DNA from 3 places in the Shewanella sp. Shew256 genome. Region 2 is predicted to be linked to each of the others. Evidence: predicted binding sites of a transcription regulator. Region 2 holds the regulator's gene; each other region holds the start of a gene.
What was found. Region 2 encodes MetJ, which represses methionine synthesis genes. Its sites were predicted from a motif close to TAGACGTCTAGACGTCTA; they were not measured.

Region 1 (3,281 bases), on a different contig from region 2:
CCTTAGTGAACGATAAGGTCGACCCAAGCTTTAGCTTTATGTCGCTTGATAAAGACGGCAAGATCCGCATGGATTGCTCTTCGCCCTATGCGATGGCAGGCCTACTGGCCCACAAAGAATCCTTCGATTTATGTGTCGGTAACGATCCTGACTACGACAGACACGGAATCGTCTGCCCGGGCACGGGGCTGATGGATCCCAACCACTATTTAGCGGTTGCGATTGATTATCTGCTGACACACAGACCTGAATGGAGCGAGCAGTTAGCCATCGGCAAGACGCTGGTATCGAGTGCGCTTATCGATAAAATCTGTGCCTTCCACGGCAAAAAATTACTCGAAGTCCCCGTTGGCTTTAAGTGGTTCGTCGATGGGTTAGCCGAGGCGACTATTGCCTTTGGTGGTGAGGAGAGTGCGGGCGCCGCGTTCCTGCGCCGTGATGGCACGACTTGGTGTACCGACAAAGACGGTTTTATTCTGGTGCTGCTTGCGGCCGAAATGCTCGCGGTTACTGGCAAGACGCCGGGGCAACGCCATCAAGAATTAGTGGCGCAGTTCGGTCAAAGTTTCTACAAGCGTATCGACAGTCCGATTAGTCTTGAGAACAAAGCCAAATTTGCCAAGCTTAATGCTGAAACCTTAAACGCCACTATGCTGGCGGGTGAGAAAATTGATGCCGTATTAACCCATGCCCCAGGTAACAATGCCTCTATAGGTGGTATTAAAGTGACTACGGCCAATGGTTGGTTCGCGGCGCGACCGTCGGGCACTGAGGCGTTATTTAAGATTTACGGTGAGAGCTTTATCAGTGAGCAGCATCTTGCCGATATCATTAAGGACGCACAAGCCTTGATCGATAAGGCGCTTAGCGCCTGATTTAGCAGTTAAGCATTCTTTTTACCGATAAAAAAACGCACTCATGGAAATCCTATGAGTGCGTTTTTATTTGCAGCGATGAGCGGCAGAAGCCACTCACTCGGATGCTACAGGTTATGATCAGTACTCGAGATGGCAACTTGGTAAGTTGTTCTTATCGATATAGTTTTGATGATATTCCTCGGCCACATGGAATTGCTGTAAAGGCACAATTTCAGTCACGATGTGGCGCAATCCCCAACGGCCCGAGCGGGCAAAGGCCAGTTTAGAGGCTTCGGCCGTGGCTTTTTGCTCACGGTCATGGAAGAAAATGGTACTGCGATACTGAGTGCCAATATCGCCGCCCTGCATATTGAGTGTGGTGGGGTTGTGGTTCTTCCAAAACACATCCAATAACTCGTCGTAGCTGACAATCGCAGGGTCAAACTCCACTTGCACGACTTCAGCATGGCCTGTCTTACCTTTTTTGACTTCCTCATAGGTGGTCGCTTCGTTATTGCCACCCATATAGCCACTGGTCGCGTTGCTCACGCCGTTGACTTGTCTAAAGAAATACTCCACGCCCCAAAAACAGCCGGCACCGAAAGTTGCTAACGCCATGATAAATCCTGATAGAAGTCTAGATGGCTAAGGATTGTGATAAAACTCATGCCTAAAAGCAAGTGTGTCGACAAAATTAATCCTATGTCGGCCAAATGTGGCTAAGATGCTGTGGTTTTGCCGTGAAATGCGCTTGTTTGACCAGAATGACAGAGTAACGGCTCAAAAACTTGTGTTAGTATGGATGCGCTTTTTAAGGCGGGTAGCGATAAGTGCAATGAAACAGGTAGTTATTGCCATAAATCCCGTCTTTAACACGCTATTATAAGGAGAATTCTGTGTTACAAGCTCTGTTAGATTCGAAGGATTTTCTCGCGCTGACCCTCGCCAATCCTGAAACCCTCGGGGATGAGTTTAGTTTCGCCTTAGGGGAACATACTCGAGTCGAAGTGTGGGACACGGGTGTCATCGTCTTTGAGCCAGCACAAACCCAAGGTAAGGATGTCATTCTCTCCTGCGGTGTCCACGGTAATGAAACCGCCCCCATCGAACTCTGCAATACCTTAATCAAACAGCTTCTCCAACAAAAAATCATCGCCAAACAACGCACGCTATTTCTTATTGGCAACCCTTTAGCGATTAATAATGGCACTCGCATTATCGACGAGAACATGAATCGTCTGTTTAGTGGCGAGCATTCAAATCCTCCGGGATTAGTGAATCCTGAGCGGGTGCGAGCGAAAAAATTAGAAGCCTATGTCGACCGTTTCTTTAAGGTCGCAGCCGCAGGGCGCCAGCGTATTCACTACGATTTGCACACGGCGATGCGGGCGTCAAAACACGAAAAGTTTGCGATTTATCCCTATCGTCCCGGCCGGGCTTATAGCGCCGAGCAAATCATGTTTTTAGCGGCCAGTGGCGTGGATACTGTGTTATTTCACCATGAGCCGACGACGACCTTCAGTTATTTTTCCTCCGAGCAATATGGCGCCGATGCCTTTACCATTGAATTAGGTAAGGTGTACCCCATGGGGCAAAACGATATGACGCGTTTTATTGCCGCCCAAGAGATGTTTATGCGCCTTATCACAGACAAACCCTTAGCGCTTGAGCCATTCTCCGCGGATAAGGTGAATCTATACCAAGTGTGTCGGGTGATTAACAAACATTTTGATGATTTTGAATTTACCTTCGCGACCGATGTCGAAAACTTCCGATCTTTCCCGAAAGGCTTTGTATTGGCCCGAGAGGGTGGGCAGGAAATTAAAGTCGAACAGGAATTTGAAGCGATTGTCTTCCCCAATGCTAAGGTGCCCATCGGCAATCGCACTGTGATATGCCTGATCCCTTCAGTCGCGCCAGATGTTCGCTAGTTTTGTAAAGCATTATATACATGCCCACAGGGGATTAGTTGTCGTTTGAACTGTGCCAACGGTTGATAGGTAGTTTACGTTAACGTAATGTTCATCCGGCATATTCGTATAAATTAGGCGTTGTGGACTTTCCATGGCGTAACGAGATAACAAGAGCACAATATGAGCAAAGCAACACTCAACACTGATACAGTGCACCGTGTCGGCTTCTTGGATAAGGCATCGCTTCACATTCCTATCCTTCGAATTCTACAAGCAGACGGCACTACCTATGAAACCGCGGTTTTGCCTGTAATAGATGAAGCCTTAGCCACCAAAATTTACGATACTTGCGTGTTCACGCGGGTACTCGACGAACGTATGTTAGGCGCGCAGCGTCAGGGACGGATCAGCTTCTATATGACCTGTACGGGTGAAGAAGCGGCGATCGTCGGCAGTGTCGCGGCACTGGACGCTGAGGACGTGATCCTCGCGCAATATCGCGAACATGCGG
Region 2 (3,281 bases):
AAGGCCGCCGCCATTATTGGCCCAGTGGCCATTTGCCTAGGCTTGGCCTGTTTAGTGTTTGATTTAACTAAGCCTTTCCACTTCTGGCTGATTTTAATCAACTATAACTTCCAGTCCGTTATGGCGATTGGGGTATTAGCGCTACTGGCTTACTCACCCTTGGCATTTGCCTACGCAATTCTTGTGCTGCGTGACGAACTGCCAAAGTGGGGCTTAGGTTTTTTAGTGCCTATCGCTAAGCTGCTGATGCCCTTTAGAAAGCTGATTGAAGTGCTGCTGTTTATCCTCGCGATTGGTGTAGGCGCTTACACAGGCTTCTTAATTTCGGCCATGAATGCCTATCCGATGCTGAACACTGCGGTATTGCCGGCGCTGTTCTTAGTCTCTGGTTTATCGGCGGGCGCTGCTGCCAATGCGGTGCTGGCGCTGGTGATGTTCAAGACCGATAGCCACGACAAGACCTTAGCCAAAATGCATGGCTTAGAGCTGCCAGTGATGGCCATCGAAATCATGTTCCTGTTTATGCTGTTCTGCGCCTTGTACTTTAAGGGCGGTGCGGCTGCTGCGGCGCTGGCATCACTCACCTCTGGCGTGTGGGCGAGCGTATTCTGGATTGGCGTGGTTGGGGTTGGTTTTGGTATTCCATTGCTGTTTATGCTGTTGCCTGCCGCGACTCGCCACAGCAAGGGGGCGATGATCATGGTGGCCTGCGCCAGCTTAACCGGCGTGCTCGCGCTGAGACACTTTATTGTGTATGCGGGACAAAGCTATCTAAGTTAGTGCTCTGGTGAACTGCAATCTCGATGGGATAAGTCACACATCCCCTGCAAGCAAAAAGCACCGATTATCGGTGCTTTTTTATGGCGGCAATTGGCAGCGATTGGAAGGGGATTATTGCGGTAATTATTGCGGCAATAGCTCAATCACTGATTTCACGGTGAGCACTAAGGCGCTGATAGCGCAGAGGGCTAAGGTTGCCATCTTGGTCTTATGCTTATCCACATTCCCCACCAGTTTACCCGCCACTAAATAGCCTAAAAAGACCGAGGGCAGCAGCATCAGGGATAACCATAAATGCTTGATTTCGAGCAGGCCCGTCACCCCAAGGATGACCAGCGCTATGGTTGAGCTGAAGATAAAGAAGGCTGAGAGTGCGGCGCGAAATTTTGAGGCATCCTTACCCGCTAACAAAATCGCCATCGGTGGGCCACCAATGGCGGCAATATTACCAAAGATCCCCGATACCACGCCCGCGCCAAACAGAGTCGCTTTATTCACTGGCAGGCTGAATTTATACAGGCTCAGTACCACGGCGACCGCCACAATGCCAGCAATCGCCAGACCAAGAATCGGCTGTGGCGCAAACAGCAACAGGCTGGCACCGATAAAACCTCCGGGCACACGACCAATCAGTGCATATTGCAACCCGTTGAATTCTAAATGGCCGCGCTCTCGCAACAGAGTGAGAAGGGCGATAGAAAAGCCCATCACAATCACGGGGGCGGGCACTAATTCGGGGTCGACAATATACAGCAGCGGACTCGCCACCACGGCAAGACCAAAGCCAATCAGACTCTGGGTGAGGGCACCTAAAAACACAATCACAGACGCAATGGCGAGCGTTTGTGGATCTATCAAGGAGAACATAGGATTCCATCAAAAACAAAATAGGGATCGTTACTCTAACCCATCAGGCAAGATGAGTATTAACGATCCCTAATAATTAGTTACGGCAGGATTATGGACGCCTGAGCGTTATTCCATATCTTCCCACTCGATCCCCATTTCGTCCATCAACCGTTTCGCTTCGGCGGGAATGCTGTCTGGGCTATCTTTCGACAGATCGGCATCATCAGGCAGAGGCTGGCCGGTGTAGGCATGCAAAAATGCTTCACACAAGAGTTCGCTATTGGTGGCGTGGCGCAGGTTGTTCACCTGACGACGGGTACGTTCATCCGTGAGGACTTTTAGCACTTTGAGCGGAATAGACACAGTAATTTTCTTTACTTGTTCATTCTTCTTGCCATGTTCAGCATAGGGGCTGATGTATTCCCCATTCCATTCAGTCATTGACTCACCTGTTATAACGCTAAATTCGGGGCAGATTTTAAACCCTTACAGATAACAGTCAAATTATTGCTACTATTTCTTAGTGATTGCAAACAGATTTCTTTATGTTTAGACGTCTAAACGTCTTAACGCCTATTGACGATGCCACTGGGCTTAGGTACATTTAGACGTCCAGACATCTCTTTGCGAACTTAGGAGTTCCCGATGACCGCAGGCAAATTAGTGACCGAACGTCAATTAGCCACATTAGCAGTGCGTCAGGGTATCGAAAGCGATACTCAGTATGGCGCTGTGGTGCCGCCAATTTACCTGTCGACGAATTACGCCTTCGATGGTCATAAAAATCCTCGCGAATTTGATTACAGCCGTTCCGGCAATCCTACCCGCAGCATCTTAGGTGATGCCCTAGCTAAGCTGGAAAAGGGCGCAACTGGTGTGGTGACTTGCACTGGCATGGCAGCCATTACTTTAGTGACTACGTTGCTCGGCCCCGATGATTTATTGGTGGTGCCCCACGATTGCTACGGCGGTTCGTACCGTTTATTCACTAACTTGGCTAAAAAGGGCCAATTTAAACTGCTGGTGGTCGATCAAACCGACGGCCAAGCGCTTGAGCAAGCGATTAGCCAGCAACCTAAGATGGTGTGGATTGAAACCCCCTCTAATCCTCTGCTGCGAGTCGTCGATATCGAAGCTATCGCCAAGGCGAGCCACGCCGTAGGTGCTTTAGTGGTGGTTGACAACACTTTCCTTTCGCCAATTTTGCAGCAACCGCTGTTACTCGGTGCCGATATCGTTATCCACTCCACCACTAAGTACATCAATGGTCACAGCGATGTGGTGGGCGGCGCGGTGATCGCCAAAGATCCTCAACTCGGTGAGACCTTACATTGGTGGTCGAACACCTTGGGCTTAACGGGTTCAGCTTTTGATAGTTATCAAACCCTGCGTGGTCTGCGTACCTTAGTCGTGCGTATTCGTGAGCACCAAAGCAATGCCCAGCGTATTGTGGATGTGCTGACAAGTAGCCCAGTGGTGAGCAAAGTGTATTACCCTGGCCTTGCGGAACACCCCGGCCATGCCATTGCCGCCAAGCAGCAAAAAGGCTTTGGCGCTATGCTGAGTTTTGAGCTTAAGGGCGGCGAGGCTGAAGTGGTCGCCTTTTTAGATGCCTTAAGTTTATTCAGCGTGGCCGAGAGCTTAGGTGGCGT
Region 3 (3,281 bases), 170 kb from region 2:
GTACCGCTTGGCGCTCAGTAAATTCGCTCACACGTTCATAGTCGGCTTGGGTCAGCGCAGCCACACGGGCGATGACTTTTGCATCCGCCGCCAGTGCTTTAGCCTCACGACGTGCCAAACAAGTGTTAACTATCTCTTTGGCGGCGACAGACTCAGGAGCCTGTAACAATTGGCGCACATTAGCCAGTTCCAACAGCTTTTGCTTAGCAAACGCAAGCTGTTGACGTAGTGCTGGCGTGAGCGTTGTCTCCACCTCTAAATCCACAGGGCTGTGAAGCAGTGAACAGGAAGAGCCAATCCATAGGCGCGCACCTAAGTCTCTGGCAACACTGCCGATACGCTCGACAATCAGGTCAACCTCTGCCGCCCACACGTTGCGACCATTTACTACGCCTGCAGAGAGAATTTGATCTGCTCTTAAGGCATTGGCAAACAAGGCCAATTGTTCAGGAGCTGTCACTAAATCGAGGTGCAGCCCCGCCACTGGCAGCGCGGAAACCAGCGCCTGATGATGACTAATGCTGCCATAGTAGCTAGTGAGTAAAATCTTCACTTGAGCCGTTTTAAGCGCTTGATAAGCTTCGCTAATCGCCGCTTGCCAATCGACGGTTAATTCAAGCGCCAGAATAGGTTCTTCAAGCTGTACCCAAGTCACGCCCTGCGTGGCAAAACGCGCAAGAATGTCGGCATAGGCCTTTAACAGATTGGGCAATAGGCTGAGTTTATCGAAATCCTGACCCACGGTTTTGGCCAGATACAAGTAACTCACAGGACCTAACAACACGGGCTTGGCTTGATAACCCAGCGCCTGTGCCTCGGCCACTTCATCAAAAAACTGCTCATAGGCGATAGAGAACACTTGGTCTTGCTTAAGCTCTGGCACTAAGTAGTGATAGTTAGTGTTGAAATACTTAGTCATTTCAGAGGCTGGCGCATCGGTGCCAGTTGGCGCACGGCCACGGGCAACGCGGAATAAGGTATCAAGATCGATAGCGCCCTCGCCGCGGTGTCGATCAGGGATGGCGTTAAGGGTCGCACTTAGGGTTAACACTTGATCGTAAAAGGCAAAATCACCCACTGGCACTTGCTCGATCCCTGCGGCCACTTGCCATTGCCAATGGGTACGACGTAACTCCTTGGCCACCTCATGCAGTTCAGCTTGAGTGCTCTCACCACGCCAGTATTTTTCGAGGGCAAATTTCAGTTCACGACGACGCCCGATACGGGGAAAACCAAGACTGTTTAATTGCATACCATATCTTCCTTTATTTGAGATAAGCCATATTCGGCACTAGCACCCAGCTGATGGTGTTTTCTTGGCAACTTTTCGCATTTAAGCCTAGATAAATCACAATGGGCGTCTGGACGTCTAGAAGTTTATTGTGATAGTCTCTATGCCAGCAACCGAATTGATTTCAAGCACAACATGAGCGAAATTCACTTGGAGTGATCATGATCGAACTAAGACATCTGCGAACCTTAATGGCACTGAAGGAAAGTGGCAGCTTGGCGGGCGCAGCCAAAAAACGTTTTGTCACTCAATCGGCTCTCTCCCATCAAATTAAGGAGTTAGAGCAACGAATTAACTCGCCCATTTTTGTACGTAAAAGCAAACCGCTCTCTTTTACTCAGGAAGGCGCACGCCTGTTGCACCTCGCCGAAGAAATCCTGCCTAAGGTGTTAGAGACGGAAACGGATCTGAAAAATGGCCTAGAGACAGAGACCAATCAACTCAGAGTGGGGATTGAATGCCACAGCTGTTTTCGCTGGTTAATGCCAGTGATGGAGCAATTTAGGCAAGATCATCCGCAGGCCGAGTTAGATCTATCGAGCCGTCACCTGTTCGATTCGCTCAATGCCTTAGAAATGGGCGAACTCGATATAGTGCTGACCTCAGATCCCGTGCCGGGGCACTCGCTCGCCTATCAGCATTTGTTTGATTTTGAAGTGAAGTTAGTCGTTGCCAAGGATCATCCCTTAGCGAAAGAAGCCTATGTTACGCCTAAGCAATTGGCGCGTTTACCCATAATCAGCTACCCAGTGCCACTGGCGCGTTTAGATATTTACCGCCACTTTTTAGAACCGGCTGGTGTTGAGGCGGGCGAACAAAAGACCTGCGATTTGACCATGATGTTATTGCAACGCATCGCCTGTAAGGACGGTATCGCCGCCCTGCCCAACTGGTCAATCAATGAGGGACATGGCTTGAGCCTCGCCGCCGTTAAACTCGGCCAAGAAGGCTTAAAGCGCCCACTATTTGGTGCCTACCGCCGCCACAGCGCGAACTCGGCCTTAGTGCAAAACTGGCTGCAACTGGTGGCCAGCGAAGGCTTAGCGCGTCAGCAAAAATCCAATTAGTACCGTAAAAACAGTAATAAAAAAGCCTGCAATCGCAGGCTTTTTTATTAAAGGCACATGTCTAGAGCGGGTTGAGTAACATGCCGCGCATCGAGAGCACACGGCGCAGGATTAACCCTGGAGAATTTTGATTACGGGTCTGGCGCAGATTATGGGCGATCATAAACTCTTGGCGCAGATCCTGATCGAGATCTAAGGCCTCAAAGGCTTCGATGGTTAAGGTCTGCTGCTGATTATCAATCAATGACTTAATCACGCTTAACGGGAAAGATTGCTCAGAGCTGGCATTTAAGTATGCAAAGGCCGTTAAGGCAATGATTTGCCCGAATACGCTAAACAGCGCCAAGGTTTGTACTTCATCGGGATCAACTTCAACATCCGGCATATCGACTAAGCTGTCGACCGCATCGGTAGCAATATTTTCCGTGAGTTTCCAATAACCTTGCACTAATTTCTTATAGGGTTGGGGTAATTCATCGAGGCGCTCTTTCAAATAGAAGGTGAAGGCATAACGATAAATATTGACCTGGCCTAAACGGATCAGGGCGTCTTTTAAGGAACGAGATTTAGGATTTACGACGCCTGAAGCCTGCGCCGAATTACTGCGCATCAACATATGGGCAGCTAATGCGGGATCGCTCGAAATAATATCGATCACATTACGAATGTCGCCTTCGGCAAGGATCGCTTTTTTGAGTGGAATTAAGATCCCACGGCGACCAATCACTTGCTCTTCATTCGCTATGATGGCTCTCACTTGAGTAAAAACCTGTTGCTCAAGATCTGTCATAAGACACTTTACACCTGTTAATTTGCTATAAGATGATTCGAATACCGCTCACATCATACCCAAACTACAAAGAATTTCAGCCCTAAGTCGTAGAATAATTGTGACTATGCTTTAGATGCAGTGATCTACAGCA

Region 1: a site for MetJ is predicted at 1,488-1,505, ahead of msrA (peptide-methionine (S)-S-oxide reductase MsrA). Genes of this name have one in related genera too.
Region 3: a site for MetJ is predicted at 1,363-1,380, ahead of metE (5-methyltetrahydropteroyltriglutamate--homocysteine S-methyltransferase). Genes of this name have one in related genera too.

The regions. Positions count from the first base shown of each region.
Region 1 is NZ_NAJR01000010.1:36,549-39,829, forward strand. Features, by position in the region: gene pgm (phosphoglucomutase (alpha-D-glucose-1,6-bisphosphate-dependent)) at 1-875, shown strand, start outside; gene msrA (peptide-methionine (S)-S-oxide reductase MsrA) at 996-1,475, opposite strand; gene astE (succinylglutamate desuccinylase) at 1,754-2,788, shown strand; gene B5P39_RS16885 (thiamine pyrophosphate-dependent dehydrogenase E1 component subunit alpha) at 2,951-3,281, shown strand, end outside.
Region 2 is NZ_NAJR01000001.1:135,087-138,367, forward strand. Features, by position in the region: gene nrfD (NrfD/PsrC family molybdoenzyme membrane anchor subunit) at 1-780, shown strand, start outside; gene B5P39_RS00620 (sulfite exporter TauE/SafE family protein) at 904-1,647, opposite strand; gene metJ (met regulon transcriptional regulator MetJ) at 1,756-2,070, opposite strand; gene metB (cystathionine gamma-synthase) at 2,293-3,281, shown strand, end outside.
Region 3 is NZ_NAJR01000001.1:302,607-305,887, reverse strand. Features, by position in the region: gene metE (5-methyltetrahydropteroyltriglutamate--homocysteine S-methyltransferase) at 1-1,252, opposite strand, end outside; gene B5P39_RS01340 (LysR family transcriptional regulator) at 1,453-2,358, shown strand; gene B5P39_RS01335 (HDOD domain-containing protein) at 2,420-3,148, opposite strand.